3 regions of the Paenibacillus marchantiae genome follow, and region 3 is predicted to be linked to each of the others. Evidence: predicted binding sites of a transcription regulator. Region 3 holds the regulator's gene; each other region holds the start of a gene.

Region 1 (4,143 bases), 2.6 Mb from region 3:
GCAAGGGATGAGAGGTTACCTCATGCAAAATCTGCTGCTGCCGCTCCTCCGTAAATGGTTCGCCTGCACGGAAGTTCCATGAGCCGGGGCTAAAGCAGCCCGGACAGGCATGACGGCATCCGCTGATGAACAACACGGCACGCAGGCCAGGCCCCTCATTCACCGATTCCGGAATGTAACCATACAGATTCACCGATGTTTCACCCGGTCTCTCACTTCGGCCTGCTTCGCCCCATTGAAGCGCACTTTATAGTCACCGGTCAGATATCCCGTCACCCGGCGCAGCCGCTGGAAATGCACGTGGTTTTCATGAGCCTCACATCCGGGACATACATCTCCAATAACGCCCTCATAGCCACAGGACGGACAGCGGTCAATCGGATGATTAATGGAGAAATACCCGATGTCCTGGGCCAGCGCGTATTGCACGATTCGTTGGAAAGCGGCGGTATTGGCCCTTACGTTCCCGTCGAGTTCGACATAAGAGATCGCTCCGGCATTACATAGTGAGTGGAAGGGAGCTTCCAATTCAATCTTGCGATAGGCAGGAAGGGAATGATAGACCGGAATGTGAAATGAATTGGTGTAGTATTCCCGGTCATTGACCCCCGCGATGCTGCCGTATCGCTCACGATCAATCTTGGTGAATTTGCCGGACAGTCCCTCGGCGGGCGTAGCGAACAAGGTGATATTCAGGTTATGCTGCTCACTCATCCGGTCACAGAATTCTCTCATCGTATGAATGATATTCAAGGCTTCTCGATGTACATGGAGGTCTTGTCCATGGTGACGGCCATATAGAGCGGTCATACATTCAGCAAGTCCGATAAAACCAAGGGATAACGTACCATGTTTCAACAGATCGGCGACCGGTTCAGTCGGAGCCAATTGTTCACCACCTTCCCATACTCCTTCCCGCATCATGAAGTCCGATGCTTTGGCAGGCTGGTTCATCTGAATTCGATACCGGTGCAGCAGTCCATCCGTAGCATTGTGCATGACCGATTCCAGCGCCGTATAGAAGCCAGCCCGGTCAGCGATGGCTCTTGCTCCCTGGCAGATCCCATATCGAATGCCGAGCTTGACCAGATTGATGGTGTTAAAGGACAGATTGCCTTTGCCGCTCTGACGATTGCGTCCGAAGCGATCAGCCAGTGTGCGTGTCCGGCATCCCATCGTCGCAATGATCGTATCGGGATCTTCCGGTTGATAATAGGGCAGGTTGAAGGAAGCATCCACATTGACAAAGTTCGGATACATGCGCCGTGAGGAGCAGGTCACAGCAAGCCGGAACAAGTCGTAATTCGGATCTTTCTGAGCTTGGTTAATTCCTTGCTTGCACTGGAAAATATGTTGTGGGAACACGGGCGTTTCTCCATTACCGAGTCCACGAATGGTCGCTTCCAGCAACGACCGGGACACGAGTCGACCTTCGGCTGAAGTGCACAGCCCGTAGTTCAGCGAAGTGAACGGAATCTGTCCCCCAGCACGACTGCTCATGGTGTTCAAATTATGGATCAGAGATTCGGCAGCCTGTTCGGTCTCCAGTTCCGTTTCTTCACAGGCAAAGGCAAAGGCTCGAGGACACTTCTCCTTTGCTTCATCGCTATCCAGATGCAGTTGCTCATCCTCAATTGGGGCAATCTCCCCAAACAGCCGTTGCCCCTTCCGATAATGCTTACGGAACGAACGCTTCACATAAGGTGCGAGATCCCAGTCGATTTTATTGGCGGATACACCGCCGTACTGGCTGTTTTGCTGGGATTGAAAAATAATGGCCACCAGTGCCATGGCAGACATGATTGTCTGTGGTGTACGAACCGAACCGTTGCCGGTATTGAATCCGGAGGCCAGCAGTCGGTCAAACGGAATAAAGATACAGTTGGTCGTTCCAAGGGCATACTGATCCAGATCGTGTACATACAGATCGCCGTTCTCCACAGCTAGAGCGAGTTCCTTAGGCAGCACATGACGCAGAGCATGCCACTTGGCGGTCTCCGAACCGAGCCTGCTCATCTTGCCGCTGAACGAGTCTCCGTTCAGATTGGCATTCTCCCTCAGCGTATCGGCATCTTCAGCACCAATAATTCGTCTTCCCAGGTCAGATAGAAGATCAGATGCCGGTGGAGAGGCATACTCAAGCATGTTCATATCAGTTCCTCCTAAATAATGAAATTGAAATTGTATAGGGATAATGTCCATTCATTGAACACTACATGTAGAGTTTCTTTATCCATTTATAAACTATATATTGTTATTTAGGTGTGATAATGATCACATGGGAGAGGCTGATCAACTGTCATGATTTATAGCCCTGAATGATAAATGTTTTCAAAGCTGGAGGGTAAGCGTATAATTTCTATTTACCGTGCAAGTTCAGTTGACGATGCTTGAAAAAAGGATAGAAAACTTCATATATGAATAGTTTGTGACAGCTGTTTTGGAACATTTGATCCCTCGTTAATCGATTGAATCATACTGTGGGATACGGATTTGAAGTGCAGCTAAAACAAGAGGGGTGAATCATGGGAACGTTAGGCATTACAAGGGGCTTCTATGAAAATATACAGGAAGCCGCATCCCATATTGTAGATGTATTAAGCGGTATATTAAAGGTGAACACCATTTTCGTTGCCACGAATGATGGCGTGACGAATGTTATTATGGAAGCTTTTAACCGCGAGGAAGAGTTGATCGCCAAAGGTAGTGAACTTCCATTTGAAGCGTCATATTGCAGCCTGGTCTTAAGAGATAAGGGCAGCAGTCTGATCATCACGGATACATGTGAACATCCCCTTACGAAATCAATGGACGTAACAAGCGGACTGGGCAATCGTTTCTTTGTGGGGATTCCCATTATGAGGAGATCCGGGGAAACGTTCGGCACGATCTGTCTGATGGATGACCCTGATTATGTGATCAGTGAAACGGATATGAAAACACTGCAAGCCATGGCCGTTTTTCTCGGATATGTTGTGGATCTGGAAGATACGCTGCAAGTTCAGGAACAGAAGTTGAGTGATTCGGAGCAACTACAAGAGCAGTTGCAGGCAGAGAAGGAACGTGCGGAGTCTGAGGCAATGACCAAGACGCAGATGCTGTCGCTGATGAGCCACGAAATACGTAATCCGCTGAACGGCATTCTGGGATTAACGGATCTGATGCGTACACCAGATATGTCGGACGAGCAGGCAGAATATGTGAATATGATTGAAACCAGCGGTAACATTCTGCTCTCCCTGCTGAATAATATGATGAGTTTTAACGTCAATGACGCAGGCAAAACGGTTGTACACGATGATCCATTTGATCTGGTAGCCACGATTGAGAATACCGTTTATCTCTATGCAGGACTGGCGCTGAGCAAGAACATTGAGCTGGGATTGAACCTTGATCTGAATGTGTCCCAGGTTTTCGTCGGGGATGAGATCAAGATCGGGCAACTATTGGCCCATGTCATTCAGTATGCTCTAGATTCAACACGGACAGGTTCGGTATTGGTTACGGCAACCGTAGCTGGTGGAGATGCAGAGGAGGCGGGTACGCTTCAACTCCATGTGAAGTACACCGGACGTATGTTGTCTTCGGACAATAAGCTTAGATCATTTAACAATTTGGATGGAAATATAAGTACACAGAAGCTGGTAGGAACCAATCTCGGTTTGGCGGTCAGCCAGAATCTTGCCATCCTAATGAACGGCCGTATTCAGGTGCATGGCATGGGAGACAAGGAGACAGAATTCGAGATCTGCCTGCCGCTCCGCAGACATTGGGAACTGCCTCAGCTTGCCAATATTCAGCATCGACTGAAGGGCAAAAAGGTGCTGCTTGCGAAGGACCCTGACATTCTGCAAGGGGCCTCTTCCCTGATGCGCAGATGGGAGATGGATGTGCATATGACCTCAGTTACCACCGAAGCGTACGACTGGATTCAGGAGGGCTTTAAGCCTGATGTGGCCGTTGTGGATATGGGACTGTTGGAGGGCGGTGCTGTGGATTTTGTACACAAGCTGAAGCGCTTGGTTACAGATTCACCGGTCATTGTTCTGATCCCGTATGGCATGCATATCGATCCACATGAAGCGGAAGTCTTCGATGCGGTCCTGACCAAGCCGGTGAAGCAGGCTGATTTGTTGAATGCGT
Region 2 (4,143 bases), 2.1 Mb from region 3:
CCAGATTCGGATTGAAATCCGCATTTCCAGCGAGCGGAATGTTCAGTGCTTTGAGCTGGTCATCCAAGTAGTAGCCATCAAAGTCGTATGCATAGACCATCGGTACACCCAGGGACAATGTAAGATCCTCCAGACCAAATACGGCAACACGTTTTGGATGCAGCGGAACTTCCGTTTTGCCCATGGCATGTTCGATGACCTGAGTCTGAGGCTCTTCGGCAGTTTGAGTCGCTGCGCTTGCGTTTGTCTTGGTCGTTTCTGTTGTGGCTTGCTCTCCTGCTGTATTTGTTTTATTTCCGCAGGCAACAACCATAAGTGAAAGAACCAATAGCAGGAGCATCAATCCTGCAAATCCGCGTTTCCTTCCATGTGTAGCCTTTTTTGAACGATCTCTTCTAAAGAGATCATTATTTTCTGTGTGAGACATGAGTTCCCCTCCGCATTTCTGTATTGAGAATGATTATCACATGATGATTATACAGATGTTCCTCAGCGAAGAAAATAGAAGAAGATGTCTACTTTCGCCCATTACCGGGCACTAAATAGCAAGTTTACTTCCTGAAGCAGAAGTTCATGCCGATTGGCTGTATGTTCCAGGATCGGTTCGCTTAACCAATGTCCTCCCTGTGTCAGATAGACTTGTCGGTTTCGTACGGCATGCAGCTGTTTCCAGCTTTCCGCATGTTGAAGCCTCTCCCACACCATCAGGGAATGATGGTCCTTCATAACACTAACGATGATGACGTCCGCATCGAATGCAGCAAGCTGTTCGGCTTCCACGTATCTGGTAAATTCGATCTGATCCACACCCGAAGCCGCGGCAATCTTCAAATCGTCATAAAATACGGTTCCTGCTCTTCTACCCCAGATCTGAATGCCCCGGGGAGACACACTTAATGCGATTAGCTTACCTTGTTGAAACGAATGAGGAATATAATGAAGAACCGTTTCCACCTTTTCCTCATATCGAAGAAGCCATCTTTCACTTTCATTCTCCCGATCCAAAAAACGGGCCGTTCGCCGCAGATGTTGCCGCCAATCCTCTCCGTGCCAACTTAGAAACAACACCGGTGCGATGTGCCGCAGCTTCTCTTTCTCCTCTTCGGGGATCATCTCGTCCAATGCAACAATCCGGTCTGGCCTGGCCCGCATCAATGCTTTGAGGTTGAAATCATAGTCGTGGCTGAGTGCTACCTTGACATCATAACGATATTTCCGACGGTAATCATCTGTCCAAAACTGATCAATGGGCGCTGCGAAGGGGATGATTTGCAGGGTCAGCAAATGCCCGATATTGGGCCAGCTGTACGCGGCTGTTTTGCATTTCCTGTTCGCAATATATGTACGAGGCGGTAATCCCACCTGCTTTTTGAATTGGCTGCTGAAATAGTGTTGGTCCTTGAAACCTGCCAACAGAGCAATGTCCTTCAGTGGTTGTCCTGCTTCCATCAGACGTTTGGCCTCGTTGGTGCGAATCTCTGCCAGATAGTCCATCGAACTCTGACCGAACTTCTCTTTGAATGATCTCATGAAATAATAGCGGCTCATGCCCGCTTCATCGGCCAGGTCGTCGACTGTGATTGTATCCTGATAGTGATGCAGCATGTATTTCCGTGCTCTCTCGAGTGCGTTCTCGTGTTGGTTCTGCTTCTTGAACAGAAGATGCAGCAGGTCCTGGAAACCTGCTTGGCTTGCGAAACGATCTGTTGAATCACCGGTATGCCAGTAACAGACGATTTTTTCGCAAAGTTGCTGCACCTGTGCATCTGGAAACGTGATTGGCCTACCAAGCTCCGTCAACAAATGCTCAGAGGACACCTTCTGTCCTTCATATGGAATGATGCCGATATGAATCCGGTATATGATCTGCTCTCCATCCGCTAAATAAACGGTCTCGACCCGTTGGCCTGGTAATACTAAATGGGCACTATTTGGAACGAACGGATGCGGTATGCCATCAATGACGATTTTGCCGTGACGATTTGCAGCAACAAGAATGACATGATCTGGTGTTTCTTCGTATACCAAACGATAGGCCTTGTCGACCGAATCCTTGAATACGTTCTTTAATCCATACCATGCGAGATCTGCTGCTGTCTGTCCTTCACCCTCTGGGTGATTTTGTTGTAAATGTGTCATCATAGCGCATCCCTCTTTTCGAATCTTCTTCAAAATTCTAAATGATAACAATTCTCAATGTCAATCATAATTCTCTCATGCACCAAATATCGTGTCTTCGAATATGGATATCTACTAAGCCACAAATTTTTTAAACCTAGTAATAGAGCCCATTCATCCGGTTTTTCACAAAATTGATACCGATAAGCATTTGACAAAGCTATATATTGATATAAAATTAAGAAATAGATCTATATATAGTGTTTGTTTTTGATCACCTTTCATTTGTCAAGGAGGATATGATAGTGCTAATTGTGTATGATTCTATAACCGGGAATGTTAAGAGGTTTATTTCCAAGCTTCAACTGCCGGCTGTTCAGGTTCAGAATCAAATGACGATTGATGAACCGTACGTACTTGTGACATATACAACAGGTTTTGGACAGATACCTGATAAGGTGTCTTCTTTTTTGCAAAAAAACTCTGCATACCTGATTGGCGTGGCCGCCAGCGGTAACCGTAACTGGGGTGAGCGTTTTGCCAAAAGTGCAGATTTGATATCTGCATCTTATAACGTCCCGGTTATTAGTAAATTTGAATTATCGGGCTCCAAGAGAGATGTGGAGTATTTTGAACAGGAGGTGAGCCGCATTGCGTCATATTGAATTAAATAACATGCTGCTAAAGCGCGACTCTGATGGCTTCTTCCAGTTACATAAGGATAAAGAGGCTGTAGAGGAGTTTATGAGAGAAATCAAAGATAAAAGTATGGCATTTGCCAACATTGATGATCAAGTCAAATTCATGATTGATCATGATTATTACGAGGATTTCTATGCTTCCTATACAGCTGACCAAGTTAGAACCGTATTTGAAATTACGCGTGGCTATCAATATAACTTTCCTTCCTATATGGCAGCTTCTAAATTCTATACTGATTATGCATTGAGAACATATGACCGCAAAACATACCTTGAGCAATATGCGGATCGAGTAGCAGCCGTAGCACTTCATCTGGGTCAAGGACACTTTGATACGGCTTGTTTGCTGTCTCGTTCTATGATGGAACAGCGTCTTCAACCGGCAACCCCTACTTTTCTAAATGCGGGAAAAAGTCGGCGCGGTGAACTGGTTTCTTGCTTCCTGCTTGAAATGGATGATTCACTGAACTCCATAAACTATGTACTAAACACTTGTATGCAGTTATCCAAAATCGGTGGTGGAGTGGCTGTCAACCTGTCGAAGTTGCGTGCTCGTGGTGAAGTCATTAAAGGGGTTGAAGGTGCTGCTAAAGGCATCACGCCTGTTCTCAAGCTGATGGAAGACGGCTTCTCCTACGCTGATCAGATGGGTCAACGTAAGGGGTCTGGTGCAGCATACTATAATATTTTCGGTTGGGACGTTATGGAACTGCTGGATAGCAAAAAGATTAATGCGGATGAGAAAATCCGGCTGAAAACTCTCTCTATCGGACTTATTGTCCCTAATCGTTTCTATAAGCTGGCTCAAGATAATGAGCCCCTGTACCTCTTCGCACCTTATAGTGTCTACAAGGCGTATGGAACACATTTGGATGATATGGATCTGGACGTGATGTATGATACCTTGCTGGCTGACGACCGCGTGAAGAAGAAAAAATCGCTCAGCGCACGGGATATGCTGACCAAAATAGCGATGACTCAACTTGAATCCGGTTATCCCTACATCATTAATAAAACCAATGCCAATCAAGCACATGCCTTGAAAAACGTAGGACAAGTCAAAATGTCGAACCTTTGCACAGAGATCTTCCAGCTCCAAGAAACTTCTGAAATTACAGACTATGGTCAACCGGATATTATTCGCAAAGATATCAGCTGCAACCTGGCCTCCCTCAATATTGTTAATGTTATGGAGAGTGGCAAGATCAAGGAATCCGTTCATGAGGGAATGATCGCACTAACCTCCGTCAGCGACATGACACATGTAGCCAATGCTCCCGGTGTGGCAAAAGCCAATTCCGAAATGCATTCCGTTGGCTTGGGT
Region 3 (4,143 bases):
ACCGAACTTCACCGCCGTTGCATCGGTCAGATTCGTACCGGTCAATGTGACGATCGTGCCTCCGGATGTTGGACCCGATGTCGGCGACATGCTGGTAATCGTCGGTTCGGCAAGGTACGTATATTGGTCCGCTGCCGATGTCGCCGATGTACCGCCTGATGTCATTACCGTTACGTCTATGGTTCCTGCACTACCCGCCGGAGCGATGGCAGTGATTGACGTTGCCGAATTTACGGTATAGGACGCCGAAGTTGCACCGAACTTCACCGCGGTCGCCCCGGTCAGATTCGTACCGGTCAACGTGACGGTCGTGCCTCCAGACGTCGGACCTGATATCGGCGACAACCCTACAATCGTCGGCGCGGCCATGGACATATACGTATACTGATCCACCGCCGATGTCGCTGAAGTCCCGCCCGACGTCGTTACCGTTACGTCTACAGTTCCCAAACTACCCGCCGGGGCGGTTGCCGTGATTGACGTTGCCGAATTTACGGTATAGGACGCCGCCGCCGTTGCACCAAACTTCACCGCGGTTGCCCCGGTCAGATTTGTACCGGTCAACGTGACGGTCGTTCCTCCTGACGTCGGACCCGATGCCGGCGACATACTTGTGATCGTCGGCGCGATTGCATTGACTAGCACGTTCGCCGTACTGCCCACGTTATTAAACATTAATGCTGCAGCGTTGCCTGCTTCATCCATAATTGATCCGCCATTTAGAGACAAGGCTCCAATAGTAATCCCGTTACTATCGGATAGTCCGGTTTGGACAGTATATCTGAATCGCAACGCGTTTGATCCCGAACCGCCTGCATAGGTTGCATACACAGTTGTTGTTCCTACAACTATAGAGATTGTTGGAGTGTCCGTAACAAACACGACCTCGTCCATGTTCACTGTAAAATTCAAGTCCTCTCCTGCACCATAAGTACCATTGGCAGGAACATCCACGCTTGTCACGGAAGGCCCAACTGTGTCAACAAAGTAATTGTTTGATATGGTGGTTCCGTTCCCCGCAACGCCTGCGGCAGTTACACCTGAGTGATCGAGCGAAATATGGAATGGACCGCTGAAATTGCTTAGGGGCGGCGTGAGGGTTGCGGTATAGTTAATATTGTCATAATTTGTTAATCCACCAAGAGTGCCGCTACCTATGGTCAAATCAGCAAGGTCAAACCCAGTCACCGCTTCTGAAAAGGTAATCCTCACCAGTGACGTTTCTCCGGAAGCCAGATGATCATCAGCTACAAAAATGACGGCTGTTGGAGTGGCCGCAAACGCCTTTTCAAATAAGTACAATGGCAGCAAACTTAAAATGATTACACACACAAATAACTTTCTTATTGTTCTTGTTTGATACATACCCTGTTACCCACTCTCTAAGTTAGGATTCACTTCGATATTCCAACCGGAAAAGAACGTTCTGAACAAATTTTCACACGAAAAAAAGGCTTAACCGTCGAACCATATAAGATGAACTAAGATTAAAATTGGAGCTGATTAATGACTCTGGTTGGCGATAAAATAATTTGTTTCATTAAATCAGCAGGGTTCAATTGCGGACTACATTTCAATCAGGAAAACGTAATTTCACGAAATGCTCTTTGCTCGACCGGTTTTGCTTGGGCAATGTATATATGGCTTTATTTGTGAAATGAAGTCGAACCGCCAAAAAACGCTCATACTGGCGTGTACTGTCTGTTTGTTTCATCCCTTCGGTTAGTTTTTGAATTTTGTTTTGTCATTGTCTATACCGACCTTCGGTTACTTTTTTTCGAATTGGGGAGATACAGCCCTTTTTAGAAACTATGAATTCAAATTATGTAGTAAAAAAATGCCCGTCCAGTTATTTGCTATTATATAACATTATGAGTTTTTTCGTTCAGTAAATTATCGAATGTTCTTGCGAAACGCACTTTCTTCGTTCTATCAGAATATGTCCATAAAAAACAAAAAAACGCAGTTCCCAAGGACTGCGTGCATTTACTATTTTGGTGGAGCCTAGGGGGATCGAACCCCTGACCTCATCGCTGCCAGCGATGCGCTCTCCCAGCTGAGCTAAGGCCCCAAATTATGAATGTAACAAGTTGTCCAACACTGCAATGCTCCGCAGGCGACTCCTATATCATATAAAATACAGCTTTTGCTGTCAACAACTTTTTCTTGAAGCTAAAGTGATTGGAGAAGAACAACCTTTTTACTGGAACACACAGATGGTAACCCCAGAATGCTCTTCCCCTTTTACCCGTTTCACTAATCCTCGTTGTTGTCTTTGGACAATAAAGATTTCAGTTCTTTCATGAACATATTGATGTCTTTGAATTGACGGTACACCGAAGCAAAGCGCACATAGGCTACTTCATCCACTGGAAACAGCTGTTCCATCAGCAGTTCGCCAATCTGACGGCTCTCTACTTCTGCATCGGCTGTATTTCGCAGAGACTTCTCTGCCTCAGATACCATCATTTCCAGTGTCTCCACAGAGACCGGACGTTTCTCACAAGCCCGAATCAGGCCACGGAGAATCTTGTCCCGGCTAAATTCCTCACGACTGCCATCTTTCTTGATGACGATCAGCGGTGTTTCTTCCACCATTTCAAAAGTTGTAAATCGACGGCTACATTGCTCACACTCACGACGACGACGAATCGATTTCGATTCATTGGCCGGCCTTGAATCAAGCACCTTTGTGCCCAGGTAGGCGCAATAAGGACATTTCAAATCAGATCACTTCCCACGTTTTACTTTTTACCAGAAATTGCCTGCATGCATTTAGTTATGAAAATCGTATTGCCGACACATAATACTTTTACCAACCGCGAGGAGGTGAACAGCAATGGCACAAAGCAATGGTAACTCCAACAACCTGGTGGTAACTAAAGCTTCCGCAGCTCTCGAACAACTGAAATATGAAGTTGCTCAAGAACTCGGAATCAGCATCCCACAAGACGGATACCAAGGTAACATGACTTCTTACGAGAACGGTTCGATCGGTGGATACATCACGAAGCGTCTGGTAACAATTGCAGAACAGCAATTGGCAGGTCAATACCAATAATATCTGCATCGTAATACGGTACACAGAGGAGCATGGAGCGGCCGGTGAACAACCGGCCTGCTCGGTGCTTCTACTTATTTTAGAGCATGAATCCAAAGTGTCTTAACTTAGAACGTATTATAGATCTTTACATATTGATTATAATAATAAATGACGCGTTGTACATAGTGCCGGGTTTCACCAAACGGAATATCTTTGACCGTCTCGAATGAACCGTCCCATACGCCATCCCTTAACCATGAGTTCACTTTACCTGGACCTGCATTGTAAGCAGCAATCATAGCCGCTTCATTCCCGTCAAATTGATCTGACAGATTACGTAGATACCAGGTGCCCAGCTGGATATTCCTTTCAGGCTCGTGCTTCAATTCTTCCAATGAGGTTCCCGGAATTTTGGCTTGCTCCATAATCCAGTTCGCGGTGTCAGGCATCAGCTGCATTAATCCGATGGCACCTCTCTTGGATTCCTTGCTTGTCTTAAAATTGGTCTCCACCTTGATGATGGAAGCGATGAGAAACGGATCAACCTCATAACTCTGAGACTGGGCCCGAATCTCTTCCTTATAATGAATCGGATAGAACCATGACATCCAATTGGTATTCAGGAACAGCACCAATACAAAAGACACAAACATCAACAACAGTACCCGTTTCTTACGCAGCAATCTCATATTAGGCCCTTACGATGCAAAAATGAAATGAGTTGCTGCTCCGTCTCTGACCACAAGCCGCTGTTATCGATAAGCACGTCAGCACGCTGCTTCTTATCTTCAATATCCATCTGCACGTCTATACGGGCATCTGCCTGTTCTGCCGTCATTCCATCCCGGCTCATCAGTCGTTCTAGCTGCACTGACCTCGGAACGTAAACAACCATCACCTCTTCGAAGCCATCCTCCAGCCCTGACTCGTACAATAACGGAATATCCGATACGACCAGCTTGTCCGGATGTTCAAGCTCGTACAGAGCAGCGCGCTCGCGCATCTCCTTGCGGATCGCTGGATGTGTAATAGCCTCAAGTGCCTTACGTTCCTCTGGATTCTGAAAAACAATACTGCCAAGCTTTTTCCGATCCAGTGTT

What was found. The regulator NrdR, encoded in region 3, represses ribonucleotide reductase genes. The targets are predictions, from matches to a motif close to AACACNATATATNGTGTT.
Region 1: PTQ21_RS03035 (anaerobic ribonucleoside triphosphate reductase) is a predicted target of NrdR. The motif match lies at 2,209-2,226, and genes of this name have one in related genera.
Region 2: nrdI (class Ib ribonucleoside-diphosphate reductase assembly flavoprotein NrdI) is a predicted target of NrdR. The motif match lies at 2,366-2,383, and genes of this name have one in related genera.

Annotation. Positions count from the first base shown of each region.
Region 1 is NZ_CP118270.1:647,354-651,496, reverse strand. It holds gene nrdG (anaerobic ribonucleoside-triphosphate reductase activating protein) at 1-193, opposite strand, end outside; gene PTQ21_RS03035 (anaerobic ribonucleoside triphosphate reductase) at 190-2,151, opposite strand; gene PTQ21_RS03030 (hybrid sensor histidine kinase/response regulator) at 2,526-4,143, shown strand, end outside.
Region 2 is NZ_CP118270.1:5,336,171-5,340,313, forward strand. It holds gene PTQ21_RS23905 (ABC transporter substrate-binding protein) at 1-427, opposite strand, end outside; gene PTQ21_RS31510 (ABC transporter substrate-binding protein) at 529-1,284, opposite strand; partial or broken gene PTQ21_RS31515 (helix-turn-helix transcriptional regulator) at 1,381-2,142, opposite strand; gene nrdI (class Ib ribonucleoside-diphosphate reductase assembly flavoprotein NrdI) at 2,424-2,783, shown strand; gene nrdE (class 1b ribonucleoside-diphosphate reductase subunit alpha) at 2,770-4,143, shown strand, end outside.
Region 3 is NZ_CP118270.1:3,244,402-3,248,544, reverse strand. It holds gene PTQ21_RS14995 (IPT/TIG domain-containing protein) at 1-1,311, opposite strand, end outside; tRNA gene PTQ21_RS14990 (tRNA-Ala) at 1,996-2,071, opposite strand; gene nrdR (transcriptional regulator NrdR) at 2,257-2,724, opposite strand; gene PTQ21_RS14980 (alpha/beta-type small acid-soluble spore protein) at 2,840-3,061, shown strand; gene PTQ21_RS14975 (lytic transglycosylase domain-containing protein) at 3,169-3,732, opposite strand; gene coaE (dephospho-CoA kinase) at 3,729-4,143, opposite strand, start outside.